4 regions of the Polycladomyces subterraneus genome follow, and region 4 is predicted to be linked to each of the others. Evidence: riboswitches for the same ligand, from Rfam matches in the RefSeq annotation. Region 4 holds a riboswitch; each other region holds the start of a gene.
The links. Region 4 has a riboswitch for S-adenosylmethionine ahead of metX (homoserine O-acetyltransferase MetX). Riboswitches for the same ligand answer to the same signal wherever they lie in the genome.
Positions count from the first base shown of each region.

Region 1 (7,547 bases), on a different contig from region 4:
GGCATCACTTCGGCCATTACCCGATAAGTGCCACCGTACAAGTCCTGAGAAGCCACAAGATGATCCCCATTGGAAAACAGCAGCAATACGGTGGAGACAGCCGCCATCCCCGACGAAAACGCGAATCCGTGGGATCCTCCCTCCAGCTCGGCGATGGTCCGTTCCAATGCTTCCCGCGTCGGATTGCCCGACCGCGCGTAATCGTACTGTCCCGGTTGATCCAAATCATACTGGTGATAGGTGGATGCGAGATACATGGGTATACTGGCCGCCCCCGTCCGGGGGCAAATTTCGTTACCGTTGTGGAGCAATCGGGTCGCGAACTTCATCCCGTTTTTCCTCCTTCCATACCCGTTCCGCCTGATCCAGCGCCTGTGCCAGATCAGCGATCAAATCATCCACATTCTCGATCCCAACCGACAACCGAAGCAGACGATCGCACACCCCGACTTTGCGCCGCGTTTCTTCCGGGATGTCAGCATGTGTTTGCGTGTGCGGATACGTGATAAGCGTTTCCACTCCCCCCAAACTCTCCGCAAACGCGATCAATCGCAATGAAGAGAGCAATGGTCCCACCAATGCGGGTGATTTCACACGGAATGACAGCATGCCGCCGCCCCCGTCAGCTTGTTTGGTCTGTATTTCCCACGTCTCCGACTGCAATGCGGGATAGAACACTTCATCCACCAGTGGGTGCTGACGTAGGAAATGGGCCAGTTGATAAGCGTTTTCCTGATGCTTCTCCATTCTGAGTGCCAACGTCTTCATCCCGCGAAGCAACAACCATGAATCCTGCGGTCCCAGCACGGCGCCGATCGCGTTGTGCAGCCCCGCCATCTGTTCACTTAAATCTTCACCCTTGGTCACAATCAGGCCAGCCAATACATCATTGTGTCCGCCTAAATATTTGGTTGCGCTGTGAATGACGATATCCGCCCCGCACTCGATCGGACGCTGAAAATACGGCGTCATAAACGTGTTGTCGACAATCGTAATCAACCCATGACATCGCGCGATTTCACAGACAGCATGTAAATCGGTTACCTGCAACAGGGGATTGGTGGGTGTCTCAACGAAAAAGGCGCGCGTTTCCGGACGGATGGCTGCTTTCACTTCGTCCAGACGGCGGAAATCGACATAACTGAAAGAAAGACCATACCGTGTCATTAACGATTCAAACAGCCGGTACGTCCCCCCATACAAATCGAGCGAAACAATCAAGTGATCCCCTCGTGCGAATAGTCCCATGACCGTTTGTACGGCGGCCATCCCCGAGCTGCAGGCGAATCCAGCTGTTCCACCCTCCAGTCGGGCGATCGCTTCTTCCAACACCGCCCTTGTCGGGTTGGCGGTCCGAGTGTAATCGTATCCCGTGCTTTCTCCCAATCCCGCATGCCGATAGGTTGTCGAATAATACACCGGATAACTGATCGCCCCGGTTTTGGTCTCTTTGTTGGAACCCAATTGGGCCAGTTGTGTCTCAATCCGCATGCCATTGCCCCCTATTCCAAAAACCGTACGGAAAGTCTTTTTTGGTCATTTCGTTTACACAGATGGAGACGTGCTTTCCTCGATAGTCCCGGCCGGAAAACACGTCCCCTGTTTCATCCCATCATCAGAGCTTCGCCCGAATCACCGTCCCGTCTCTCTGTATCCCAGCGACAACATCGTATGAGCCAGCTCTCGATTGTCAGGCCAACCCTTCCCCAGGATCGATCCATGACGGGATTTACTTGTGAGACAGGCTTTCAGCCTTCATCACCATTTGTTTCGAATGGTCCCGATGTATCAGGCCGTGATGACTTGTTGACTTTTCTTCAATGCCTGATCCAGATCTGCGATCAAGTCGTCCACCGACTCAATCCCTACGGACAAGCGGACCAGTTCCGGTGTTACACCTGCGGCCAACTGTTCTTCCTCCGTCAATTGCTGGTGCGTGGTGCTGGCCGGATGGATCACGAGGGATTTGGCGTCACCCACGTTGGCCAGGTGAGAAAAGAGGCGCAAGTTTTCGATGAGTTTTTTGCCTGCTTCCAAACCGCCCTTGATACCGAACGTGAAAATGGCACCTTGCCCTTTGGGCAGGTATTTTTTCGCTTTTTCGTACGACGGATGGCCTTCCAATCCCGGATGGCTTACCCATTCCACCAGTTCGTGTTCCTGGAGGAACCGGGCGACCCGAAGCGCGTTTTCGCTGTGCCGTTCCATTCGCAGATGCAACGTTTCCAACCCCTGCAAGAACAAAAACGCATTGAACGGAGAGATGGCAGCGCCGGTGTCCCGCAACAGTTGAACCCGAGCCTTGATGATGTAGGCCAGCGGCCCGACCGCTTCGGTGTAGGAAACCCCGTGATAACTCGGGTCCGGTTCGGTCAATTCCGGGAACTTGCCGTTGGTCCAATCGAATTTGCCCGAATCCACAATCACCCCACCAATGCTGGTGCCGTGTCCTCCAATGAATTTGGTGGCTGAGTGCACCACGATATCTGCCCCGAACTCGATCGGCCGGCACAAGTACGGCGTGGCAAACGTGTTGTCCACAATCAGCGGCAAACCGGCATCATGGGCCACTTTGGCCACGGCTTCCACATCCAGCACATCCATTTTGGGATTGCCGATGATTTCCGCAAAGACGGCCCGTGTCTTTTCATTGATCGCCTTTTTGAAATTTTCCGGATCAGAAGGATCGACGAACCGCACGGTGATCCCCAGCTTGGGCAAGGTGTGTTGAAACAGGTTGTATGTGCCGCCATACAAACTGCTGGATGAGACGATTTCGTCCCCGGCTTTGGCGATGTTTAGGATGGAGTAGGTGATTGCCGCCTGACCAGAACTCGTCGCCAGCGCACCGACGCCCCCTTCCAGCGCAGCCACCCGCTTTTCAAACACATCTTGTGTCGGGTTCATGATGCGGGTGTAGATATTACCGAATTCTTTCAACGCAAACAAATTAGCCGCATGTTCCGTATCGTTGAATACATAGGAAGTGGTCTGGTAAATCGGTACCGCTCGGGCATTGGTCACCGGGTCCGGCTCTTGGCCACCGTGGACCGCCAACGTTTCCAGACCGTATTGTTGCGATTCGCTCATCACCATCATCCTTTCGGAAGAGATTGAATGATTAGGAATTTAGATCCCTCTCACTCTTGCAACCACACGCTCAAGGGCGCTCGCCCATTAAAGCCGCCTTCCCGTTTGTGACACCAGCCTACAACAGTGGAATAAAAAAGCCTCTTCTCCGATAAGAGAAGAGGCTCTGGTTACGCCAGCTCTCCTCTCTTATCTCTCGGAAACCGTTGGCGTCGGTTTCCGCAGGAATTGGCACCTTCCGGTTCGTACAGACCGGGGTTGCCGGGTTTCATCGGGCCAGTCCCTCCACCACTCTCGATAAGAGATTCCAAATCCGATTCAATTGTGTCGACAATCAGAAAACTTGTTTTTCATTATACCGGTCTCTCATGCTGCCGTCAACCGCTTTTTGAAGAAATGTTCGGCCATTGATTCCATTCCAAATTCCATCTACAATGGTGATAGATTGCTCATTTTCGGCTCAGGACGTGTGAATATGCGTCCATACATCAAATTGATGCATCATCAAGGAGGCCATCATGTCACGGAACCAATCATTGATCGAATTGACGGAAAAATACGGCGCGAGGAACTACCATCCCCTGCCGATCGTGATTTCCAAGGCGGAAGGTGTTTGGGTGGAGGATGCCGACGGCAACAAGTACATGGACATGCTGAGCGCCTATTCGGCATTGAATCACGGACACCGCCATCCCCGTCTGATCGCGGCGCTGAAAGAACAAGCGGATAAAGTTACCTTGACATCTCGTGCTTTCCACAATGATCAGCTGGGACTTTTTTACGAAAAAGTGGCTCAATTGACAGGCAAAGAGATGATCCTGCCGATGAATACCGGTGCCGAAGCGGTGGAAACCGCCCTCAAAGCAGCCCGGCGCTGGGCCTATGACGTGAAGAAAGTGCCGGAAAACCAAGCGGAAATCATCGTCTGTGAAAACAACTTCCACGGACGGACCATCACCGCGGTCTCTCTCTCGTCCAGCGACGAGTACAAACGCGGATTCGGCCCGTTGACCCCTGGCTTCAAAATCATTCCGTACGGTGATGTTGAAGCGCTGAAAGCAGCCATCACGCCCAACACCGCCGCCTTCCTGGTAGAGCCGATCCAAGGAGAAGCGGGCGTTATCGTGCCGCCGGAAGGATATTTGCGTGAAGCTTACCAAGTATGTAAAGAGCACAACGTCCTGTTCATCGCCGACGAGATCCAAACCGGCTTCGGGCGAACCGGCCAACTGTTCGCCTGCGACTGGGAAGATGTTCGGCCGGATCTGTATGTGATGGGGAAAGCGTTGGGCGGCGGCGTGATGCCGATCTCCGCCGTAGCCGGTGATAAGGAAGTGATGGGAGTATTTGAACCGGGCTCCCACGGTTCCACCTTCGGCGGCAACCCGTTGGCCTGCGCTGTCTCCGTGGCTGCACTGGATGTGCTGGTGGAAGAAAACTTGCCTCAGCGCTCGCGTGAATTGGGCGAATATTTCATGGCCGAGCTGAAAAAAATCCATAATCCGATCATCAAGGAAATCCGCGGCAAAGGCCTCTTCATCGGGATGGAATTGTTTGAACCGGCCCGTCCGCACTGCGAGCGTCTGGCTGAAGAAGGGTTGTTGTGCAAAGAGACGCACGAAAACACCATCCGTTTCGCTCCGCCGCTCACGATTACCCAAGAGGAGCTGGATTGGGCACTGGCCAAGATCCGGAAAGTGATGTCTGTTTGATATATGAAATAAGAACCCCCTCGGACTACGAGGGGGTTTAAGTTAAAATGATGGCTCAAATCACGGCACAGTCAACCGATCGCGAAACTTTTTCAGTGTTTTCTCCCCGATCCCCGGAACGTTAGCCAGCTCGTCCACCGAGCGAAAAGGACCATGCTCCTCACGATAACGTATGATAGCCGCCGCTTTGGACGGGCCAATTCCATCCAGCTGATCGAGCTGTTCCGCTGTGGCAGAGTTGAGCGAAATTTTGCCACCGTTAGCCGTGGTGCCTGACTGCGTCCCGCCATCTGGGACCGACCCGGTTGCACCGGCCACGGGAGGAGGTCCCTGTTCCCCTTTTCGCGGGATATAGACCACCATCCCGTCAGCCAACGGCTGAGCCAGGTTAACCCGATTCACATCCGCTGACGGTGCCGCACCGCCTGCATGTAGCATCGCGTCCTGCACACGCGAACTGCTGGATAACTTGTAAACACCCGGGCGGTTGACCGCCCCCTTGACGTCAACGACAACCTCAGTGGCTTTTTCCCTATTCCCGGCAGACGGTGTTGCCGGTAGGGCCGGTTTATAGGCAGGCAGGGTTGGAACCGGTGCAGTCTCTTCCCGATGGCTGATCAACAACACGATGAGTCCGATCACCACCAGCGCCAGCATCCCTGTCGCCATCGCCCACTTATTGATTCGGTAGTACCACTTGTCCTCCCACACCCTTACTCTCCCTTTCCTCATAATCCTCCCCGTTCCTGCATAGGGTTAAGGAGAAACGGCCAGCGTCATGCGGATGGGGAGGGTATTGTGATGAAATTCGGCTTCATCGGGACGGGGAGCATGGGAAGCAACCTGGTTCTCGCGTTTGTCCAATCTTACGCCATGCAACCCGATCGTATCATCGTTTCCAACCGTACACGCGACAAAGCGGAACGGCTGGCTCTGGATTGCCCTGGCATTCACGTGGCCGATCACAATCGGGAAACGGCCAAAAAGGCGGATTGTATCTTTCTCTGCGTCAAACCGGGAGATTTTCGACATGTGTTGGATGAGATACAGGATGTTGTCCGACCGGACCACTATGTCATCTCCATCACCAGTCCGGTGATGATTCGCGATTTGGAAGAGCATTTGGACGCGAAAATCGCCAAAGTAATCCCTAGTATTTGTCATGCCTCATTGTCGGGTAACTCTCTGTTGATACCCGGAACCCGTTTTTCGGATGAAGACACCCAGTGGTTATACCAGCTGTTCTCCTGCATCAGCGAACCGCTGTACATCGACGAAGCCCATACGCGCGCCGCTTCCGATTTAGCCAGCTGTGGTCCTGCGTTTCTTGCCAACATCTTGGAGCAATGGATCCAAGCCGCCATCAAAGTGACCGGACTTCCTGAAGAAACCGCCACCTCCTTAGTGGAACAGATGATCGTCGGTACGGGAAAATTGCTGACAGAAAACGGGTTCACACTGCAATCCCTCCAGGATCGGGTGGCCGTTCCCGGCGGGATCACGCGCGAGGGACTGTATCTTTTGGATGAGGCCTTCATCCCCTATTTCACCCGCCTTTTCCAACTGACGCACATGAAATTTTCCGAAGACCTCCGCAAAGTGCAGCAATCGTTCCAACGCGCTGAGAAAAATCTTTGAGACTCCTTTTTACTTGAAAGCGAAGCAATGCCGAAACATCAACCGTCCGAGGTCCGGTTCCGTTTTGGACAACGCCCAGCTCCACTGTCTCATCAACTCTTCGAATGGCGCTCCCACTTGATGTCATGCCCCGACTAAGCCGTTTTCATTTTACCACGAACAGCATTTATTGGCATTACTGTATGATTCTCTCACAAAAAGACCCGGTTCACTGTTGCACCTGCAACTGGACCGGGCTTGAAACGGTTCGGCATCTCAAGTGGAAGGTCGGTTGGGACCTTTCACTTTTTTTTCTTTGTTCTCATCCACAGCACTGCCCAAGGTCGTTCCTTCCTGCGACAACTTGGCATCACGGGCTTCATCCGCTCCGATCGGCGGTAATTTCGAATCGGGTTCCAGGCGCATGTACCAGACATCCTTTCCTTCAGATTGCCGATCTTCGGATCTGATCAGCGGCTATCCTTTAGGATGTGGAAGGGATCGCTTTCTCATGCAAAAAGAAAAAGCCCGTTACATAGCGGTCTGCAACTGCTGACAGAGTGGTCGGTACAATCGTGATTCTGGGTGAGCCTTTTTCCCTCTCGCTTCCCTTTCGGCAAGCTTAAAGGTCGCTCGTGGAAAAACGAACACCCTTCACTTTTAAATGAGCGAATCTGAATTTCCTGTCGAGCGACTCTAACCGTTGCTACGGAGCGAAGGTAAGAAAACAAGCCCGACCAGCACCGGAAGCACAGGGTTCGACAACACGACCGGCAATGGAATCCCTGCGCGTTCCGGTCCTTCCTATCGGGCTTGAGTAGTCGCTAAACGATGATACATCCGATCATGTGAGTCAATTTGCCACGATGTTGACCAATTTGCGCGGTACGACGATCACTTTGCGGACCGTTTTCCCCTCCAACAGTGTTTGGACACGGTCCAGCTTCATGACCAGTGCTTCCACTTCGCTCTTGTCCGCCTCAGCCGGCACAACCACTTTATCCCGCACCTTACCGTTGATCTGCACGGCGATCTCCACTTCGTTTTGCACCAAAGCAGCCGGATCAAAGGTCGGCCACGACTGGGCATGCACGCTGTCTTGATGGCCCATCCGCTGCCACAGTTCTT
Region 1 covers NZ_JANRHH010000047.1:8,161-15,707, reverse strand. The annotation lists gene NWF35_RS12830 (trans-sulfuration enzyme family protein) at 1-329, opposite strand, end outside; gene NWF35_RS12825 (aminotransferase class I/II-fold pyridoxal phosphate-dependent enzyme) at 295-1,491, opposite strand; gene NWF35_RS12820 (homocysteine synthase) at 1,789-3,090, opposite strand; SAM riboswitch class I at 3,277-3,394, opposite strand; gene NWF35_RS12815 (ornithine--oxo-acid transaminase) at 3,609-4,802, shown strand; gene NWF35_RS12810 (helix-hairpin-helix domain-containing protein) at 4,863-5,513, opposite strand; gene comER (late competence protein ComER) at 5,604-6,440, shown strand; gene NWF35_RS12800 (hypothetical protein) at 6,696-6,845, opposite strand; gene leuS (leucine--tRNA ligase) at 7,273-7,547, opposite strand, start outside.
Region 1: another riboswitch for S-adenosylmethionine. It lies ahead of NWF35_RS12820 (homocysteine synthase); the one in region 4 lies ahead of metX (homoserine O-acetyltransferase MetX).

Region 2 (7,547 bases), on a different contig from region 4:
TATCTGCTGTATACAACACTGTTGGCGTAGTTTTTCAACACAAAACCGGAAGCGCAGGCTCGGGCAAAATTTTGAAGAGGAAATTGCTCGCGAACGGACTATGCATTCCAGTACTTCGCTCGATGGGCTTAGTCTTCGCTCTCCCAAGGAAACGTTGCCGCCTGATGTGAACGATCAGACGCCCCCCAGGAACCTATCTCGGGAAAACACTTCTCCTTCTTGACACTTCCCCGCAGTTCAGCTCGAATGATGGAGCTGAACTGCGGGATTTTTTATGATAAGCGACAGGTGGACAAGAAATACATGAATAATTCCAAAAAAAGTGATAAAATGAGATTATCCCCATCCCGGAGGTGCCTTCATGCTCAAAAGCAAAATGGCAAAAGTGCTCGTTTCCACCATGGTCTTGCTGACCTTGTTTGTTCCCTGGATGCTGATGGCCACCGGATGCAGCCACCAACCACAAGTGAAACCCAAGGATGAAGCCCCCGTGATCGTACCCGACAAGCCGAATGGGAAAAAAGTGTTGTTTGACAACACGCATGAAGAAACAGCCGGATCGGCTGACTGGGTCATCGACGGGGGTTTTTCTAACTTCGCCCAAGCATTGGCGGATGAAGGCTATGAAGTGAAGGAACTGCGCAAAAAAGAGCCGATCACTTATGATGACTTGCGCCCATACGACGTATTCGTAATCGGAGAAGCCAACAACCCCTACAAACAATCGGAGCAAAGCGCCCTGTGGCAATATGTTCAAAACGGCGGCAGCATCCTGTTCATCTCCGACCATTACAATGCCGACAGAAACAAAAACCGCTGGGATCCGTCCGAAGTGTTCAACGGTTACCGACGCGGTGCCTGGAACAGCCCGACAAAGGGAATGAGCCCTGAAGAAGCCACATCTCCCCCGATGCGGAATGTCATCAGTTCCGACTGGTTAGCCCAGCATTTCGGCGTCCGTTTCCGCTATAATGCGATCGGGGATGTGACGGCCAACCAGATCGCCCCGCCGAATCAAGCATTCGGGATCACGAAAGGCGTTCAAACTTTTGCGATGCACGCCGGATCGACCGTTGCTATTCTTGATCCGCAAAAAGCAAAGGGGATCGTATATTTGCCCCGCACCAATGCCAAATGGAGTCACGCCGTTGACCAAGGCGTCTACAATGGGGGTGGCATCCCCGAAGGCCCGATGGTGGCCATCGCCAAAGCCGGGAAAGGAAAGGCAGCTTTCATCGGCGATTCGTCTCCCGTGGAAGACGATACGCCCAAATATCGGAATGAAGAGACGGGTGCACCCAAAAAAACGCATGATGGTTTCCACGAACAGGACGATGCCGTCTTGTTGGTCAATCTGGTGAATTGGTTGGCCAAAAAGGAATCCTATACCCGTCTTTCGGAAGTACCGGGATTGAAATTGGATCAACCAACCCGTTTGTATGAATGGGAACAACCGGCCAAGAGTACCGAACCGGAGAAGGAGCCATGGGCGCCTCCCGACAACGGATACAAATGGTGGGATCCCTCCACCTTCAAACCGGGCTCCTACGGCGCAGGTTCGAGTAAACCCGCTCCGCCCTCCGGGGATATCCGGTACATATCAGAACATCCCAACCCGATTCCCGCCGGAAAAACGGTGACGATCCGTGTGATGGCTGACGGGATGCAGCCGGGCACAACACTCGACGGATACCGACTCGGCCTCTATTTGGAAGGCGGGAAACAAGTGGCCAAGTTCCGCAACGCAGACGGTTCCTGGCCGAGTACTTACGGTTACAGCGCCCCGTTCCAACTGAAGTCGGACAGCAAAGGACATGCCGAAATGGCCTTGACCGCACAAATCGACCCGGGGGCGAAAGGCACCGCATATATCCGGTTGAAACAGGATAAAGACACCCGATTGACGGAGAAGCTGGAGATTCGGTAAGAAAACGATAAAAAGTGGACAAGCGACCCGTATTGGAAAGTCACATCCAAATGCGGGCCGCTTGCCTACCCTCGCAAATACGTTCCGGAGTCGCTTGGACGGGCGACAGCGATCACTTTTCACCATTTCCAAATTTGAATGTTTTACTACGGATCACTTTTTTTTGGAGCCAGACAGGGTACACACCGTTTCCACATGGGCGGTTTGGGGGAACATATCAACCGGAACCAACCGTTTCAGCTCGTACCCCCCTTGCAGCAATTGCTCACAATCTTTGGCCAGAGTGGACGGATTACAGGACACGTACACCAGCCGCGGCACGTGCACTTCCCTTAGCATATCGATCAACGGCTGACCTAGACCAGTCCGCGGTGGGTCGACCACAACCACATCGGGCCGTAACCCCGCTTTGACCCACCGGGGCAACAAATCTTCCGCTCGACCGACATGATACTCGGCGTGGCCGATCCCGTTCCGTTTCGCGTTACGTCGGGCATCCTCAACCGCTGAAGGGATTGTGTCCATCCCGATGATGCGGGCGGCACGATCCGCCAACCACAAACCGATGGTCCCTACCCCGCAATAGGCGTCGATGACGGTTTCTTTCCCCGTCAGCGCGGCGGCTTCCTTCACCAAGTCGTACAATTTCACGGTCTGGATCGGGTTGAGCTGGAAAAACGCCGTAGCCGATAACGCGTACACTTTTTCATTCAGTCGCTCATCCACTGTTTCCTTGCCCCACAAAATGCGCGTTTTCTCACCAAAGACAAGAGAGGTGCGTTTCGGGTTGACGTTGAGCACGATGCTTTTCACCTGCGGCAAGCGACGAACCAGACGCATCACCAGCTCTCGTTCTCGCGGCAATTCGTCGGTACGGCACACCAGCACCAATTGGGCTTCTTCCGTCTGAAACCCAAAGCGGACCACCAAATGGCGCAACACACCCGTATGTTTCTTTTCATCGTAGATGGGAATGCCAAGCTCCTCCACCGTTTTGCGCGCTGTTTCCAGAATGCGGTTGGTCTCGGGATGCTGTACCCCGCACTCCCTCATGTCGACCAACCGATGGGAACGGGCCGAATACATGCCCATCAACACCTTTTGCCCCCGTAATTGCACAGGCAGTTGGGCCTTGTTGCGGTATCGCCACGGTTCGTCCATCCCCACCATCTCTTCGATCGGCAATTTCCGCAAGGAAGTGTAACGGGCAAACGCTTCTTCCACCAATTCCTTTTTCAGCTTCAACTGCATCGGATAATCGATATGCTGTAGTTGGCACCCCCCGCAATCGGCATAAACCGGACACGGCGGTTGAATCCGGTGAGGAGATCGCTTCAGAATCCGAAGCAGACGGGCTTTGGCAAACCGTCGTTCCACGCTTTCCACACGGGCCACCACTACCTCACCCGGAATGGCCCCGTCGACGAACACCACTTGTTTTTGATAAAATCCGACTCCCTCCCCGTTGATGCCCAAACGACGGATCGGGAGCTGGATGGTTTCCCCCTTTTTCAGGCGAATCATCGTTTCGTTCTTTTTCATCATTCATACCTTCCTACCCGAGATCGGACGATATCCCCCTCATTGTACCCGAATTTCCCGGACACCAAAAACCGCCTTCCCGCAAAACGCAGGAAGGCGGTCAGGTTGATGTCAAATTTCACGAGCTCCGATCCCCCATCTCCGCTCCGCCCAGGTCAGCGCAGGACGTGGGCAAAGTACGCTTTGCTTTGAGGAAATTGCCCGCAATTTCAATCTTGCGCTTCCCGAGTCTTCGCTCAGTCAGGGCTTAGGTCTTCGCTCGCCTGGAAAAACATTGCTTCCTTACGGAATGACAAGACACGTTATAGACTAAAACATCGGACCCGCTCCCAAAAGCGTCTTCACTCCACATCAGTTGACGGAACCCGCACTCACCACTTCTTTTTCTTCTTGCGCCACAGAGGCCGCCAACACCGGGCGGGTAATGATCCGTTTGACGGACACTTCCCATTCCGCCGGTAGAACTGAAGCCAGCCGCGGCTCCCAGTTGCGAACGAGGAAAGCGGCATGGCTCCGTCCATGATCCGGATAAATGACTGCATCCAGCACTTGGATGCCTGTATCGACGAGCTCCGATTTCCACTTGTCCGCCGTGTCGGCAGCCAATACTTCCTCCGTCTCGATCAGGAGGAACTGGACACCGCTTTCTTCACCCGCCGGCAAAATCATCGGTCGACGAAGGGAGGCAGCGCGCAAAGCAGGCAGTCGGTACACATTACACAAATCTTCCACCACCGCACTGCCGGTGGGTTGTTCACCCGCACCTTGACCCACCAGTGTCACATCTTGCACAACATCGCCTTCCACATGGATGGCGTTGTAAACGCCGCGAACCCCGGAAAGCGGATGGGAAAGCGGCACCAGGGTGGGCGCTACTTGCAATGCTACCGGTCCTTCTTCACCGTATTGTTCAGCTTGGGCGAGCAATTTGATCGAATATCCCAGTCGACGGGCAATCTCCAATTCGGCGACCGTGATGTCCGTGATCCCTTTCCGCGGGATGTCATCCACCGCCACATCCACCCCGAAAGCCAACCGGCAGAGAATCGCCAGTTTGTGAGCCGAATCGAAGCCTTCGACGTCTGCAGTCGGATCGGCTTCAGCGTATCCTTTTTCCTGCGCCTCCGCAAGAACAGAGTCAAACGAACGTCCATGTTCAGTCATTTGCGTCAAAATATAATTACAGGTACCGTTGACAATCCCGGAAACCTTATGAATGCGGTTCGCTTTCAACAAATGCTGCAAGGTACCCAAAACGGGGATGCCGCCGCCCACACTGGCTTCATACAACAATTGAACGCCCTTTTCACGCGCCAGCTGCTCCAGCTCCACCCCGTGTTTGGCGATTAGCTCCTTATTGGCGGTCACAACGTGACATCCCGCTTCGATCGCTTTCACCACATAGGTGAGCGTGGGTTCAATTCCGCCCATCGCTTCAATCACCACCTGCACCCCCGCTTCCAATACATCCTCAAAGCGGGTGGTCAGGAGATGTTTCACGCCTTCCACCTTTCGTTTCTTGGTTAAATCCCGCACCAGAATGCGGCGGACTTCAAACAGCGTGCCCGTTTTGCGTGCAATCACGTCCTGATTGGACTGGAGCATTTTGTATGTTCCCGTTCCCACCGTTCCCAGTCCCAACAACGCAACATCGACACGCTTCATCGCCTGCTCCCCCCTTTAAAAATTCAAAACCCTCTTCCAAAGATAAGAAGAGGGGACATGTATCCACGCCACCCTGCTCCTTATCTCTCAGCACCCGAAGGTACTGCAGGAATTGGCACCTTATGCCCGTACCCTGCCTACAACGCAGGGGCCGAACATGGTTGCCGGGCTTCATCGGGCCAGTCCCTCCGCCTCTCTCGATAACGAGTCAGTGGTTGATCCCTATTTAATTAGTCACTATTATCCAACAAAAAAAATACGTTTGTCAAACCCTTTTTTTTGAACAATATCGAACAGACATCGTCATTACGGCGAAATTTGTCCGTTCCCAGTAGAAAAATGTCCGGTTCCACGGGAAACCGGACATCAATCATGCCGCGCCACGATGCGGTTGCGAAGAACGCCCAAGCGCTCCACTTCCAGCTCTATCACATCATCCGGTTCCAACCAACGATGCACCTCTGTACCCAGCTCCAAAATACACCCGGTTCCGACTGTGCCGGACCCGATTACGTCTCCAGGATACAAAAAAACATCCTGAGAAGCTCGCTCGATCATTTCCGCAAAGGAAAAGTGCAAATCCCGGAGATTGCCGCGGGACAATTCAACCCCGTTGACCCGGGCAGTCATCGCCAAATCCCAATGATCACCGGTTCTTCGGTCTTCCAGCTCATCCAAGGTGACCAACCACGGTCCCAACGAAGTGGCAAAATCTTTCCCTTTGGCCGGTCCCAAACCCACTTTCATTTCCTCAAGCTGAACATCCCGTGCGCTCCAATCGTTGAGAATGCACAATCCCGCGATATATTCCCTTGCTGAGTCTCGGGGGATATTGCGTCCCTTTTTCCCGATGATACATGCCACTTCCAACTCATAATCCAAACATTGGGTGTTTTTCGGGCGGTATACTGGTTGCTCATGTCCCACTATAGTCTGATGATTGGAAAAATAAAAAACAGGAAAATAATACCATTCAGAAATCATATCGAGGCCGCGTCGTGCCCGCGCCGTTTTGACATGCTGTTCAAACGCGTAGAAATCACGAAAGCTGGGCGGTCTGGGCACCGGCGGAAGCAAACGGACTTCCGCAAGCGACAATGCCACCGGTTCACCCTCCACTTTCACTTGATCAGGATGTGTACCCCGGCAAGCATCGATCACCTGACGCAACAATGAAAGGCCATCCGCCCCTGTTTCCAGGAACGCAACCATATCTGTCGGGATCGCACGGGGAAACGGCATTCCCTTTTCCAACATGGCCCATTCCTGTGCAAAACCGATATCCCAAACATACCCATCCTGCACCCAACCGATCCGGGCATCGCCATGCTCTTCCGCCCGGATGTTCAACACGTCTTCTTTGATCACATAGGTTACCAAACGCATCCAACCACTCCTCTCCTCCCAGCATATGCATCAAAAGCAGGTGCTTGCAAGCCTTTTTGCGGGAAGATCATCGCAACACCCGGTGACGTGCCGGTTGCAAAACTTCATCAGCGATTCGATCAGCCGCATTTCCGGATGCCAGATTCGACATGACTCGGGCAATGTGTTCCCGACGGGCCGGTGACTCCAACCAACGCTTCATCTGTTGTGTCAATCGACCGAACTGAACCGTTTCCGCCACTCGATGGCGCAATAGGTATCTCCGGTTCGCCTCTTCCTGCCCCGGCAATGCGTTCAACAGTAACAGGGGTAAACGTTTGACCATCGCTTCCGTTATGGTGAGTCCACCCGGCTTGGTGATCAACAGGTCTGCAGCATCCATGAACAAGGGGACATCGGGTTGGAATCCCTCTACGCGAATGTGGGGTGGCAGAGAATGACGGGTCAGCTCATACATCAGGGCTTCATTTTTCCCTGTCAGCACCACGACTTGACAAATGGGGCCTGCTTTCTCCAATTCCCGTACGGTTTCGCGGACGGGCCCCATCCCTTCCCCGCCGCCCATCACCAATACTACCGGACGTTCCGGACTCAATCCCAACAAACGTCGCGCTTCCTGCTTCGACACGTTTTGGAGAAATTCCCTTTTCACGGGAATACCTGTCTCGACAATCCTGGTGGCAGATTGCCACAAACGGCGTTGCGCCTGTGGAGGAACAGAAATTCCGCTGGCCGTGCACAACACATCAGGTGCGCCCGACAGCCAAATGGGATGAATTTCATAATCGGTTACCACGCAGAATGAAGGGATGCGACGCCAGTGGGAAGACAACCACATCAATGCGAACGGATGAGTCGCTACCACCTTTGTTGGACGGAATTGAGATAGTCGCCGTACTAATTGGCGCCGGATCATCCACCCCGCCCGCTTGATCGCTTCCCCGGAAACATAACGAAACCAACGGGACTGATGTGTCCAATCATACAGATAGTGATACACTGACGGAAACCGGTTCAACATACGGTG
Region 2 covers NZ_JANRHH010000031.1:80,894-88,440, reverse strand. The annotation lists gene NWF35_RS07460 (Nramp family divalent metal transporter) at 1-30, shown strand, start outside; gene NWF35_RS07455 (DNA-binding protein) at 362-1,927, shown strand; gene rlmD (23S rRNA (uracil(1939)-C(5))-methyltransferase RlmD) at 2,081-3,469, opposite strand; gene NWF35_RS07445 (homoserine dehydrogenase) at 3,821-5,134, opposite strand; SAM riboswitch class I at 5,212-5,341, opposite strand; gene NWF35_RS07440 (fumarylacetoacetate hydrolase family protein) at 5,501-6,391, opposite strand; gene NWF35_RS07435 (MGDG synthase family glycosyltransferase) at 6,588-7,547, opposite strand, start outside.
Region 2: another riboswitch for S-adenosylmethionine. It lies ahead of NWF35_RS07445 (homoserine dehydrogenase); the one in region 4 lies ahead of metX (homoserine O-acetyltransferase MetX).

Region 3 (7,547 bases), on a different contig from region 4:
CGAGCTCTTCCGATTTGGTCTTCAGATCCCCATCAATCGCCTGTTGCAGCGATGGTTGAGTCATCCGGTTCCATCCTCCTTGCAATCATCATACATGTATGTACAAAATTATAACATAGAATGGTTCGGATTCTGTCCCAGTAAAAAAACCCGTCCATACCGGACGGGGAAGTTATTGACAATATCTGCGGGCTCCGATTTCCCGTCTCCGCTCAATGAAAACGGCCACCCTTCAGACTACACAAACTACTGCGTAACACGTTCCTTTTCCCGCATGCCTTCGATCAGCACTTGAACCACTTCCGGACGTGAAAACTCGGGCGGCGGCATGATTCCCTCTTTCAGCATTTGCCGTACTTTGGTCCCTGACAGGATGACATGATGCTCCTTGTCGTGAGGGCATGTTTTGTAGGAGGCCATTCCCCCGCACCGTTTACAGTAGAAACTATGTTCAAAGAACAACGGGGTAATTCCCAGCTCCTCGGGACGGAACTCGAGGAAAATCTTTTGTGCGTCATAGGTGCCGTAATAGTCACCTACACCCGCATGATCGCGCCCCACGATGAAATGAGTGCAACCGAAGTTTTTACGAGCGATAGCGTGGAAAATAGCCTCACGCGGTCCGGCATAGCGCATGGCTGCCGGAAATGCCGCAAAATACACCCGATCTTTGGGATAATACTCTTTTAGAATCACTTCGTAACTGCGAATGCGTACATCTGCTGGAATATCGTCCGACTTGGTCTCACCGACCAATGGATTGAGGAACAAGCCATCTACCGTCTCCAGCGCTGCCTTCTGGATGTATTCATGCGCCCGGTGCACGGGATTCCTCGTTTGAAACCCGACCACCCGCTGCCAGCCGCGCTCCTGGAAAGCGGCACGGACAGTACGGGGATCATGGAAATATTGAGCGAATGGACCGTGATCTGGGCGGCGGAGCAACCGAATCGGGCCGCCCGCATACACCGCCGGTGAACGGTAAAGTCGGGCCACACCCGGATGTTGCTCATCTTCGGTACGGAACACCTCGCGTGCCTCTTTTTTCTGGTCGACACCATAGACGGACTCCACTTCCATCACGGCATACACGACGCCCTGATGGACAAGCGCCACCGTGTCACCCGGTTTGACCGTTTTTTGCACCTCATCCGGTAACGGAAGCGTAATCGGCAGACTCCACACCGTACCGTCCGTCAACCGCATTGTATCCCGTACGGAAAGGTAATCCTCTTCGTTTAAGAAACCGGTCAGCGGAGAGAAAATGCCGGTTGCGATACACTCCAAATCGGACAGGGTCACCCCGGTCACTTCGATTCTCGGCAACTTCTCCGCTCGCTGAATCCATTCTTCTTTTTCTTCTCCGACGACAACGCGATCAATCAACACGCCGCCGTGCGGTGCGATGGTTTCTCCCATTTTTCCACTCCTCTCACACCAACTTGACACCTGTCAAAAACAACACTACAATCAACCCGATCCGTAACGCGAAATCGGGCAATTTCAGCGTAAACCGACCACCGATGAGTATGCCTGGGATGGATCCGATCAATAGATACATCACAAACGGCCAGTCCACATGACCGAAAGATGCGTGTACAACGCCTGTGGTCAGTGTCAAAAAGAAGGCATGAACCACGTCGGTTCCCACCATCACCGGAGAGGGAAGCGCAGTCGTGGCCAGCAAAAAGGCCATAAACATTGACCCACTTCCCACGGATGTGAGGCCGACCAGAAAACCGCCCACCAAGCCCAATACGCCCAGCGGCATCTGCCACAATGAGCGGAACGTTCGGTTCTGGCGACGCTTTTGTATCAATCGCCAGCCCATCAACAGTGCCACCAGGATAAACGTGATGCCCAACAAATGACCCAATACATCCTCCACGGACAGAGAGAAGTGATCCAGTACACGGATGGCGAGAACCCCTATGATTCCACCTGGGACACTGCCTTTCATCAACTGAAACACTATCTGCTTGTTCCACGTACGTTGTCGGATGTGCTGCAATGTTCCGACTGCCTTGGTTACGGCGGAATAAACCAAATCGGTTCCTACCGCCATCGTGGGAGAAAAGCCGTACAACAAAATGAGGAGCGGGGTCATGAGCAACCCCCCGCCCATCCCTGTCAGCCCCACCAACGTGCCCACCAAAAAACCCGTGAAGATAATACCGATCTCCAACATTTTACTTATGCAATCCGCACTCCGTTTTCATAAATCCCGCCCAGCGACCAGCTCGCGGATCTTCTCCCGGTTTGACCGGCCGGGTGCACGGTTCGCAGCCGATGCTGGGGTATTGGCGATCATGAAGCGGATTGTATGGCACCTCGTTTTCTTTGATGTATGACCACACTTGCTCGGAAGACCAAAATACCAACGGATTAATCTTGACCAATTGGAACTTGGCGTCCCATTCCACCACTTCGGCATTGGCACGGGTGGGTGACTGCTCCCGTCGGATACCGGTAATCCACGCACGGTAGGAGTTCAACTGCTTTTCAAGCGGTGCCACTTTCCGAAGGTAACAACACTGGTTGGGATCGCGTGCCCACAACTGATCCCCCCATTCCCGCGCCTGTTGTTCCAGCGTTAGATCTGTGGCAACACGGATGAAATCCTTTTGATACTTCTCCGCCAGACGATCCCGGGTTTCGTAAGTTTCCCGGAACAAGAGACTGGTGTCCAAGTAGAAAATATCCACATCGGGGTTTACTTTGACCAACATGTCCACGAGCGCCACGTCTTCATAACCGAAGCTGCACGCCAACGTCAAATCCGACGGGCCGAACTGCTGAACGGCCCATGCCAGAATGTCTGAAGGATGAGAATTCCGTAATTCCTCCGCCGCCGCTTTGCACGCTTCCGGTGACCACACTTTTTCTTCCGTCTGTACTGTTTGATTGCCCATTGATGTTCCCTCCTGCACAATGCATATTCAATCGGGGCGCAATTGGTCACACATCAGACGAATTTTCCGGTTCAATTCCGCTGACCACATAGCCGCTTCCCGATTTTACCCGGCGCTTTTCCTCCAACGCCCATTCCGCAACTTTTGGCGGAACGAGAAAATTCCGTTCCCATTCCTTTTCGGCAGCACTAAAGGCCGTTTCGTCGTCTTCTGCCAACACGACGATCGTATGAGTTTCCCCATCTTCCGTCACAACCGACAACCGGTATAGAAACAGGGAGGGATCCAAACTGTCATTCCGCTGCTTTGTCTTACGCACACTCATTTCGTTCCCGCCTTCGCCAGCGCTTCGTCCAGTCGCTCCTGGAAGGCGGCCACCCCTACGCGATCCACAAAATCGGCAAACGATTCACCGGGTTGCCGTTCATTTTTGTAAAACAGTACCAACGATTCCAACACGCGCGGAACATCATTTGCTTCCACCCGACCCTTGAGCTGGGTGTTGAAGCGGCCTTTCCCGTTCAGATGTCCGCCAACCGACACGGTGTATGCCTCTACCATACCTGCTGGCGTTTTCAATTTGCCGCCCAACAGCCCGATGTCGGCAATTTGTTGCTGTCCGCAGGAATTGGGGCAACCATTCACATGCAAACGGATCGGCACATCCAGGTCGATACGGGAGTCCAGATATTGCACGGTCCGGTACATCAACTGTTTGGTTTCGGTCAGCGCCAAGTTGCAGAATTCTTTACCGGTGCAGGAAATGGCATGTCCTACAAATGTTTTCGGGTAGGGTGTCAGCCGTTCCAACAATGGTTCTTTCAACAGATCGTCCACCCGCTCCCGCGGTACGTCGGGAATGATGACGTTTTGGGTGTTCACCGTGCGCACGGAGCCAGAGCCGTATTGATCGGCAAGATCGGCCAGTTGGAAAAACTCTTCCGCGGACGTCCGGCCAACAGGAATATTGAGCCCCACGTAGCACAGCCCTTCTTGTTTTTGCGGATGTACACCCGTGAAGTACCCACCGTTCCACTCCTTCAGCTGATCTTCCCCGCGCGACGGATAGGGACCGATCAGTTCAGTCAATACCTCCAAAAACTTCTCCGGTCCCCAATCGGCGACCAAGAATTTCAGACGAGCACGGTGCCGCTTTTCACGATAACCGTAATCCCGGAACACTTTGGTGATACCGACTGCCACATCCACCACCTGTTCCGGGCGAACAAAGATATCCAACTGCTGAGCCAGATGCGGTCGGTTGGACAATCCGCCGCCCACCCACACGTGGAATCCGACTACCCTTTCTCCGTCAATCTCCTTGATCGCGGGAGTAAAGGCGACATCGTTGATTTGTGCGTGCCCCGCATTGTGAATGTTGGCGGAGACAGAGATTTTGTATTTACGGGGCAAATTGGAAAATTCTTTGTTCAGCAAGAACGTCTTTTCCAGTTCGGCTACGATCGGACGCGTATCGATCAACTCATACGGATCGATTCCTGCCAACGGATTGCCGACAATATTGCGCGGACAGTCGCCGCATGCCTCGTACGAGTACAAACCCACTTCCTTCAACCGCCGGAAAATGTCCGGGATATTCTCGATTCGAAGCCAGTGATACTGCACCGCCTGCCGTGTGGTCACGTCGATGAGACCCCGGCCGTAATCGCGAGCCACTTCGGCCAACACACGCACCTGCCGGGAATTCAATATCCCCGTCGGAATCCGCACCCGCATCATGAAATAACCGTCAGATTTGGGCCGTTGCAAGTACAATCCCGCCCATTTGAAACGGGCGAATTCCTCCTCCGGGATCGACTCAAACCCGGTTTGGGCGTATTTCTCGATATCGGGAATAACATCCAGACCGTCTTTCTCCAATTTCAACTTCTCCACTTCGTTCAGACGGTCAACATCTTTCGCCCATTTCCACTGTTGCTGTCGCGCCATGATCGCTCCCCCTTTGATGTAAAAAACCCCTTTTCCCGGCGGGAGAAAAGGGGCGGTTTGTCTCGATAACGCCTTTTTCTCCCCATCTTCGAGAACGCGCGGTTCTCTCCGGAATTGGCACCGGGTTCCGCCCATGAGGGTCGAAACTGGTTGCCGAGGCTTCATAGGGCCGAGTCCCTCCACCTCTCTGGATGGGTAAGCAGGAATATTATTAAAACCGAGTTAACCACTCAGATTAGTAAACTAAGGCGATTTGTTGTCATGATACTCCGATTCGCCGTTATTGTCAACCCGTTTTCAAAAATATTTTTTTAGTGGCAAACAGACTACCTGTGAGAAAACTCCGAGCGTACGGAAGGTGGGCACTGCATTTTATCGCTTTTTGATACAATAGGAGAGGATCTACTACAATGACGTCAAGGCAGTACACACGATATGGATCAAGACACGACCTCAAAAGGAGGAGATGAAAATTGGAACTCTTGGTCTATCTGGCGGGACAAATTCATGACGACTGGCGCGAACAACTGCGAAAAAAAGCGGAAGAGCGCGGCTTGCCGATTATCTTTAAAGGGCCGCAGGAAGATCACGACCGCTCGGACGCGATCGGCGAACTCATCAAAGGGAAACAGCCCAACGCAGTGTATCGGGATCATGCCGCATCCGAACTGAACAACCTGCGGACGCGGATCTGGATGCAAAAAGCGGATGTGGTCATCGCGCTGTTTGGTGAGAAATACCGGCAATGGAACACAGCGATGGACGCTGCCATGGCCATCCAGATGGGAAAACCGCTCATTTTGGTTCGCCCCGAAAGCTTGCATCATCCGTTGAAAGAACTGTCCCAACGGGCGCAAGTGACCGTGGAAACGGTGGACCAAGCACTGGACGCACTGGCTTACGTTTTAGAGTGAACTGCAAAAAAAAATCCGTTTCCCCTGGCAGTACCGGAAAACGGACTCCGCATCATCAAAGTCGGCCCACCTGATCGGGCCGCCTTTTTTTGCCTATTCACCGGCCAAAGTGGCGGGCCGATCGTCAAACACCACATAATCGATATTGATGTTGAGAAACATGTGATCCTTACCGGTTTGCCTGTCGCGGACCACGATAAAATCCCGGCCGACGCCACGCAGAGTGCCAGTGAATTGCTTCGCATTCCATTGGGTATTGTTTTCAAAAGTTAGATATACCGTCACCGTTTTCCCGATGTTTCGGCTGAGCAGGTCTTCCGAATACACACGTTGTCTTTGCTGTGATACCGATGCGTCATCCCATCCTTGAACCGACAGGGAACCGTTTCCGTATGGATTGTAATAAGGCCAATACACCGCTTTTCCTCCTTCCTCAGTATACATCCGGACACGACGCGGGTTGGGGGATGTAAAAGCAATGGCTTTTGTACCGACCGCTATGGGTCTGGTTGAACCATTGCGGGGGACATGGACCGACCGGTTTGAAAAACCACAGCGCATAGGAAGCCGGATCGTATCGCTCGCCCCGGATAACCCTGCGGGCCAGACGAATGTCTCGATCTCTGGCCGCTTGATAAAAGTACGGCCGCTGCACGGCTTCAAAGCCTCCGGGCGATTGGAACACCATCGCCTTGATCGACCGGAGACCCTCAAAATCCAGACAATCGCCAATTACCCGGTTGACGCCGACATTGCCGACCAACATCATGGCCATCTTGCCGTCCCCTTCCGCCTCCGCCCGCATCAGACGCGCCAACAATTTCACTTCTTCACTATTGGCTCGAACCGGCATGCAATCACCTCGCGGTTATTCTATGTGAAAGCGAAGGTGAAAAGAACGATTCAAGTTGTTGACAAAGTCTGCGTGTTCCGATTTCCCGTCTCCGCTCCGTAGCGACGGCTTGAGTCGCTCAACGGGAAATACGGAGCTCCTCCAACAAAGGGTGACCGTTTACCCACGAGCCACCTTTGAGCTTGCCGAAAGAGGAGTGAGAGGGAAAATAGCTCACCCAACATCACGATGGTAGGCCACTTTTTTTCAGCAGTCTCACGCTTCGCCGTCATACATCCTTATTCCCCTGGTATGCCACCTTTCCGTTTACCACAGTCATAATCACCCGCGCCTGCAGGATTTCGTCCGGTTCCGTATCCGAAAGTGTACGGTCCAACACAGTGAAGTCAGCCCACTTCCCCGGTGTGATCGAACCCCGTTCCATTTCCTTTCCTTCGGCATAAGCGCTTCCTGCCGTCCACAAACGCAATGCTTCCTTGACGGTGAGTCTTTGTTCGGGACCATATCCCGGGTGGGGAAACTCCTCCGGATGCCGACGGGTGACTGCGGCATGGATTCCCAGTAACGGATTCAAGGGTTCGATCGGTGCATCGCTCCCACCGGCGCACACAACACCCGCGTCGAGCAATGATTTCCACGCATAAGCATACGGGAGACGTTCCGTTCCCAGACGGTCCTGCACCCAGGGAAAATCGCTGGCCACAAACCGCGGTTGGATGTCCGCGACGAATGATAATTCACTCATCCGTGCCAACAAATCAGGACGAAGCACCTGGACATGGATCAACCGGTCCCGATATCGCGTTTCCTTTGGCGAGGGATGACGCTCCCAAGTGTTGATCACTTGTTCGGCGGCCCGGTCTCCGATCGCATGGATGGCGACAGGAAAGCCGGCTTCGCGTGCCCTGCTCACCCATC
Region 3 covers NZ_JANRHH010000031.1:93,929-101,475, reverse strand. The annotation lists gene NWF35_RS07525 (hypothetical protein) at 1-64, opposite strand, end outside; gene sat (sulfate adenylyltransferase) at 247-1,419, opposite strand; gene NWF35_RS07515 (sulfite exporter TauE/SafE family protein) at 1,433-2,188, opposite strand; gene NWF35_RS07510 (phosphoadenylyl-sulfate reductase) at 2,190-2,912, opposite strand; gene NWF35_RS07505 (DUF3906 family protein) at 2,959-3,237, opposite strand; gene NWF35_RS07500 (nitrite/sulfite reductase) at 3,234-4,862, opposite strand; SAM riboswitch class I at 4,942-5,060, opposite strand; gene NWF35_RS07495 (YtoQ family protein) at 5,336-5,776, shown strand; gene NWF35_RS07490 (spore coat protein GerQ) at 5,870-6,193, opposite strand; gene NWF35_RS07485 (cell wall hydrolase) at 6,210-6,629, opposite strand; gene NWF35_RS07480 (amidohydrolase) at 6,898-7,547, opposite strand, start outside.
Region 3: another riboswitch for S-adenosylmethionine. It lies ahead of NWF35_RS07500 (nitrite/sulfite reductase); the one in region 4 lies ahead of metX (homoserine O-acetyltransferase MetX).

Region 4 (7,547 bases):
ATGAAGAAAACTTGGCTGAGAAACATCGGCCTCGGCATTCTGAGTGTATTCTTATTTACTTGGATTCTCCCGTCTGTCGCGTCTGCCGACGCCGTGGTGGGAGAAACAGTCGTCACGCTGGGACAAGACCTCACTCCGCAGGAGCGCCAAGCTATTCTCAATGAAATGAACGTGCCCAATGATGTCAAGATCATCGAAGTCACCAATGCGGAAGAGCACCAATACCTCGGAAAATACATGAGTGAAGCGACCATCGGTTCGCGGGCGCTCTCTTCCGCGAAAATCACGCTGACGGACGCCGGGTCCGGTATCAAGGTGCAAACGCACAACATCACCACGATTACCAACGCGATGTATGCGAATGCTTTGATCACCGCAGGCGTCAAAGATGCAGACGTGTATGTCACCGCACCGAAACCGGTGTCGGGCACGGCCGGTCTGACTGGTATCCTGAAGGCGTTTGAGGTGGCCACCGGTACCAAGATCAGCGAAGAGCAAAAACAAGTTGCCAACGAGGAAATCGTGCGCACTGCGGATCTGGCCAAACAAATCGGCAGTGAAAAAGCGACCGAATTCATGTTGAAATTGAAAGAAGAAGTGGCCAAACAACAACCGCAGACACCGGAGGATTTCCGGAACATCGTCGTCAATGTGGCTGGTGATCTCAACATCAACCTGACCAACCAACAGATCAACCAGCTCACCCAGTTCACGCAAAACTTGTCCAACCTGAACATCAACTGGGACAACGTATCTAACCAGCTGAAAAACTTCCAGGATCAATTCCAGCAAGTCCTTAACTCCAAGGAAGCGCAAGGCTTCTTCGCCATGTTAGTTGATTGGTTCTGGAAATTGGTCGATTGGATCCAATCACAGTTCCAGTAAAGACAAAACACCCCTTGACTGTATCGGGTCAAGGGGTGTTTTTGGTATCACACCCTCGACTAACAAAGAAAACCACGGATCGAATGGATCCGTGGTTTCGTAGTTTTCGTGTTCGTGTTATACCGACAACCATTTGCGGAACAACATTTTGGTTCCTTCACGGTTCATTTTGGCGATGGCGGTAGTCAACGGAATGCCTTTGGGGCAGGATTGCACACAGTTTTGCGAGTTGCCGCATTCCTGCAATCCGCCTTCACCCATCAGCGCTTCCAGACGTTCGTCCTTGTTCATCTCGCCCGTCGGATGCGAGTTAAACAATGCCACCTGACCAGCCACGAACGGTCCCATAAACTTGGATCTGCTGTTGACGTTGGGGCAAGCCTCCAAACAAACCCCGCACGTCATACACTTGGACAGCTCGTATCGCCATTGGCGTACCGTTTCCGGAATGCGCGGTCCCGGCCCCAGATCGTAAGTACCGTCGATCGGAATCCACGCTTTCACCCGTTTCAATGTGTCAAACATGCGGCTCCGATCCACGATCAGGTCACGAACGACCGGGAAGGTGCGCATCGGCTCAATCCGTACCGGTTGCTCGAGATGATCGATCAAAGCGGTGCACGCTTGTCGGGGACGTCCGTTAATCACCATGGAGCAGGCACCGCACACTTCTTCCAAACAGTTGGATTCCCACACGACTGGTGTGGTTTCCTTGCCATCCGCGTTGACCGGGTTGCGCTGGATTTCCATCAACGCGGAAATGACGTTCATATTTTTCCGGTATGGGATGCGGAACTCTTCCTTATACGGTTTGGAATCAGGTCCGTCTTGCCGGGTGATGATCAGGTGTACGGTTTGTTGTTCACTCATTGTTTCGCCGCCTCCTCTTTCGCCACGTCATACCGGCGCGGACGCGGTTTGATCAACGAAATGTCGACCGGTTCGTATTCGAAAGCCGGTCCGTCCGCGGTAAATTTGGCCTTGGTCGTTTTCAGCCACTCTTCGTCGTTCCGATCCGGGAACTCGGGTTTGTAGTGAGCACCGCGGCTTTCATTTCGGTGGTAAGCCCCCAGCGTAATCACCCGGGCCAATTGCAGCATGTTCCACAACTGGCGGGTGAAGGAGACGGCTTGGTTGCTCCATTTGCTGGTGTCACTCATATTGATGTTTTGATAGCGTTCCATCAGCTCTTGAATTTTCTCGTCCGTTTTCAACAGGCGGTCATTGTACCGAACGACCGTCACGTTGTCGGTCATCCATTGACCCAGCTCCTGATGCAGTTTGTAGGCGTTTTCGGTGCCATCCATCTTGAGCAGCTGTTCGTATTTGGCTTCCTCGTCTTTGACAATGGACTCATACAACGTGGACGGCAGGTCTTCCGCCGATTTTTCCAATCCGCGCACATATTCGATCGCTTTGGGTCCGGCCACCATGCCGCCAAAGATGCACGACAGAAGCGAGTTGGCCCCGAGACGGTTGGCGCCATGGTACTGATATTCGCACTCACCCGCGGCAAACAACCCGGGGATGTTGGTCATCTGATTGTAGTCGACCCACAATCCACCCATCGAGTAGTGCACTGCCGGGAAGATTTTCATCGGCACTTTGCGCGGGTCTTCACCCATGAACTTCTCATAAATCTCGATGATACCACCCAATTTGATGTCCAGCTCTTTGGGATCTTTGTGGGACAGATCGAGGTAAACCATGTTTTCCCCGTTGATCCCGAGCTTCATGTCCACGCATACCTTGAAGATGGCACGCGTGGCGATATCCCGCGGTACCAGGTTGCCGTATGCCGGGTACATTTCCTCGAGGAAGTACCACGGTTTTCCGTCTTTATAGGTCCAGACACGCCCGCCTTCTCCCCGCGCGGACTCGGACATTAGGCGCAATTTGTCATCGCCTGGGATGGCGGTCGGGTGTACTTGGATGAACTCCCCGTTGGCGTAATAGGCGCCTTGCTGATACACCGCGCTTGCCGCCGAACCGGTGTTGATCATCGAGTTGGTCGATTTGCCGAAGATCATGCCCAAGCCGCCCGTCGCCAGGATCACAGCGTCAGCCAGGAAGGCCTTGATCTCGTGACTGCGCAAGTTTTGCGCCACGATCCCGCGGCAACGACCTTCATCGTCCAAGATCACCTTCAGGAATTCCCAGTGCTCGTACTTGGTGACCCGGCCGGCCACTTCCCAGCGACGAACTTGCTCGTCCAACGCATAGAGCAATTGCTGCCCCGTAGTCGCCCCGGCGTAAGCGGTACGGTGGTGTTTGGTTCCCCCGAAACGGCGGAAGTCGATCAATCCCTCCGGCGTCCGGTTGAACGGTACTCCCATCCGGTCCATCAGGTAAATGATGCCCGGCGCCGCTTCACACATCGCTTTAACCGGGGGTTGGTTGGCCAAAAAGTCCCCGCCGTAGATCGTGTCGTCAAAGTGTTCCCACGGCGAGTCACCTTCCCCTTTGGTGTTGACCGCACCGTTGATGCCGCCCTGCGCACATACCGAGTGGGAACGTTTCACCGGTACGAGCGAGAACAACTCGACATTGGCCCCCGCTTCCGCCGTCTTGATGGCAGCCATCAGACCAGCCAAGCCGCCACCCACAATAATGATTTTCTCGTTCATTGAACAATGCCCCCTTTTAACGCTGCGCCAACTGGTTCAAAAACTCCGGATTGTGGAATGCGAACAGGGCACTGATGCCGATGTACGACACAACCAGGAAAATGACCGCACATACCCAAGTGGATACATACTGTGCACGCGGCCCGACTGTAATGCCCCAGCTGACCAAAAACGACCAAATCCCGTTGCTGAAGTGGAAGACAGCAGCGACAACCCCAATCAGGTACAATCCAAAATTGACGTTGTTGCTGAGGATCTGGTGCATCATTACTGTCAACTCATGCGGTGTCCAGTGGTGCAGAGCCACCTGAATCCGCGATTCCCATACATGCCATCCCACGAAAATGAGCGTGATGACACCGGTAACCCGTTGCAACATGAACATGTAGTTGCGGAACGTGCCGTGATTCACCACGTTGTTTTTCGCCTGGAACGCGATGTGCAGGCCGTACAGCGCATGATACAAGAGCGGCAGGTAGATAAACACCGTTTCCAGGGCGAGCAGGAACGGCAGATTCCAGATCCACTCCACTTTTTCTTGGAAAACAGCGGGGCCTCTGGTCGCAAAATAGTTCGTCAACAAGTGCTCGACCAAAAAAAAGCCCACCGGAATGACACCCAGTAACGAGTGCAGCCGACGGTTGAAGAAACTGCTGTGATTGCTCATCTTGCGCCCTCCAATAACCCCTTGTAAGTTGGATTTTGATCGCGCGATCAAACCGTGATGTCAACCCGCTTCCCAAAGGTTTCGACAAATGCTGCGTACCTTGATTCAAGCGGTCCAGTAGATAGAAAGGGGTTTCAACTTTGTGAACAACCTTATTGTACTCCCAATTGTTCGACAGCGTCAAGGAAAGGGGGCAGCGTCTTCCGGATCGCTACCCCTCCAAAAACTGCCGGATTGCCGGTCCCATCTTTTCATATTCGATCAAAAACGCATCATGGCCGTACGGGGATTGAATTTCCCACAGTTGCGTATCTTTTCCTAGCGCCCGTAATTCCCGAAACAGTGTCCGTTGCTCCTCAATTTGAAACAACCGATCCTCCTCAATGCCGATGATCAGCACGCGAGAGCGGATCTTTGACAGCGCGGACGCCATTCCGCCGCGTCCCCTGCCCACATCATGCGTGTCCATCGCTTTGAGCAGACATAAATAGCTGTTGGCATCAAACCGGTTAACCAGCTTTTCTCCCTGATAGCGCAGATAGCTTTCCACTTGAAATGTTGCGTCCCGGGACCATTCCGGTACCTCGGTCTGCAAACGGCGTTGGAACCGCTGATGGAACAATGCGTCCGTCCGATAGGTGACCATTCCGACCATCCGGGCGATAGCCAGCCCTTTTTTCGGCCCCGGCCCCGGGTAGTAATCGCCTCCCTGCCAGTCCGGATCGGACATGATGGCTTGGCGTCCGATGTCGTTGTAGGCGATGGCCATGGGGGACAACGCGGTTGTGGTGGCGATGGGGATCAGATTCGCCACCGCTTCAGGGTATAAGATGCCCCATTCCAGTACCTGCATTCCCCCCATGGAACCGCCGACGATGGTATGAACCCGATCGATGCCCAATTCCTGAAGCGTACGATATTGCACATGGACCATATCCCGAATGGTGACCGGGGGAAAAGCCGAACCATAGGGCCGCCCCGTGGCCGGATTGATGGATGACGGACCCGTACTGCCATTACAACCACCGAGTACATTGGTGGTGACGACAAAATACCGGTTGGTGTCAATATAACGACCAGGCCCGATCAATCCGTCCCACCAGCCCGGTTCCCGTTCATCCCCGACGGCATGCGCATCTCCTGTCAACGCGTGACAAACTAAAACGACGTTGTCCCGGTCCGCCGACAGTCTCCCCACTGTCTCCACCGCGATGTGCACATCCTGCAGTGTTTCCCCGCATTCCAACGCTACCGGCCCCACGGCCACCGTTTTCTTTGTCACCGTATCGACGCTGGCTACCACGCGTTTTCTCTCCTTTTTCAAAAGGAAACACCCTCTTCGATCAGAAGAGGGTGTCGTCTGCTCCAATCCCATTGCAGTCCGTCCCCCTTCTCATCTCTCAGAACCTGTCGGTTCTGCAGGAATTGGCACCATTCCCCGCCGATTAATGTGTGCTTTCAATACACACGGGTAAACGGGGTGGTTGCCGGGCTTCATCGGGCCAGTCCCTCCGCCACTCTGGATAAGAAGGTGTTTCCTGATATTCGTATTTGAAGTTATGATACGATGGATCGAAATTTCTGTCAATGTTTACTTGGACGATATGCGCACGATCGGTTCGTTCGTGACGGACGGCGCTTCCGGGTGTTCCAGCCAGCAGCTGACGCGATGCGTTTGGGATACCTCACTAACTTCGGGCATCTCGTCGTTGCATATATGCATCGTGTACGGACAACGATCGGCAAACGGGCAACCCTTGGGCGGGTCCAACAGATCCGGCGGGGACCCGGGGATCGGTTTCAACTCCTGCTTCCGGTCCAAATCGAGCCGAGGCATGGAAGCCAACAGCCCCCAGGTGTACGGATGACGCGGCCGGTAGAAGATCTCTTCCACCGTTCCCGTCTCCACCACCTTACCCCCGTACATCACCGCCACACGTTGCGCCATTTCCGCCACCACACCCAAATCGTGGGTGATCAAGATAACAGCGGTGTCCGTTTTCTTTTGCAGTTCCTTCAGCAGTTCGATGATCTGTGCCTGAATGGTCACGTCCAAAGCAGTTGTCGGCTCATCCGCGATCAAAATCTTCGGGTTGCAGGCCAACGCGATGGCGATCATGGCCCGTTGCCGCATCCCGCCGCTGAATTCGTGCGGATAATTGTTGATCCGTGTTTCAGGGCTGGGAATGCCCACCAAACGCAACATTTCCACCGCGCGTTGGCGCGCTTCGGATGGGGAAATGCGCTGGTGCCAAATTAGCCCTTCCATGATCTGCTTGCCCACCGTCATCGTCGGGTTGAGCGACGTCATCGGGTCCTGAAAGATCATCCCGATCTCCGAACCGCGCACCCGGAACATTTCTTTTTCCGTCAATTTTAACAGATCGTTCCCGTCGAAAAGGATTTCACCGCGCTTGATTTTGCCGGGCGGCGACGGGATCAACCGCATGATCGCCTGGGCCGTCACACTTTTGCCGCTGCCGGATTCCCCAACAATGGCCAATGCTTCTCCCTTTTCCAACGTCAGATTGACACCGCGGACCGCTTGAACTTCTCCTGCATAGGTGTGAAACGACACGTGCAAATCGCGAATCTCCAACAATGCCACGTTGAAACCACCTCATTTCCGCATCTTGGGATCAAGTGCGTCACGTAGACCGTCACCGAACACGTTGAAGGCCAGCATCGTCAAGCTGAGGAAAAAGGCGGGGAAAAACAGCCGCCACCAATCTTCCGAAAAGATCACGACCAACGAGTCGTTGATCATCGTTCCCCAACTGGCTTGCGGTGCCTGCACGCCCAATCCCAGAAAGCTGAGGAACGCTTCGGCGAAAATGGCATTGGGCACCGTAAACGTCAGCATGACAATGATGGGACCCATGGCGTTGGGAATCAAATGTTTGAACAGGAGGCGCTTGGTATCGGCTCCCAGGGTGCGTGCGGCCAGCACGAACTCCTGTTGTTTCAACTGCAGTACCTGTCCCCGTACCAGCCGTGCCATATTGAGCCACCCTGTGGCGGTCAACGCGATGATGATCGTGCCCAAACCCGGCTCCAGCACAACCAGAAGCAACACGACGGTGAGCAGATACGGCAACCCCCACAAAATGTCCACGATCCGCATCATCACTTCGTCCACCTTGCCACCGCGATAACCGGCAATGCCGCCGTACAACACGCCGATGCACAAATCGATCAGGGCGGCGGCCAGTCCGATCTCCAGTGAAATGCGTCCACCGTACCAAGTGCGGACAAAGACATCCCTGCCCAGATCGTCGGTGCCAAACCAGTGCTCGCTTGAAGGCTCCATATTTTTTCCGTTCAAATCCTGCTCATAGTACGAATAGGAAGATAAATGCGGACCAATG
Region 4 covers NZ_JANRHH010000012.1:21,370-28,916, reverse strand. The annotation lists gene NWF35_RS01655 (DUF1002 domain-containing protein) at 1-885, shown strand; gene sdhB (succinate dehydrogenase iron-sulfur subunit) at 1,003-1,755, opposite strand; gene sdhA (succinate dehydrogenase flavoprotein subunit) at 1,752-3,512, opposite strand; gene NWF35_RS01640 (succinate dehydrogenase cytochrome b558 subunit) at 3,529-4,179, opposite strand; gene metX (homoserine O-acetyltransferase MetX) at 4,391-5,554, opposite strand; SAM riboswitch class I at 5,570-5,709, opposite strand; gene NWF35_RS01630 (ABC transporter ATP-binding protein) at 5,771-6,787, opposite strand; gene NWF35_RS01625 (ABC transporter permease) at 6,800-7,547, opposite strand, start outside.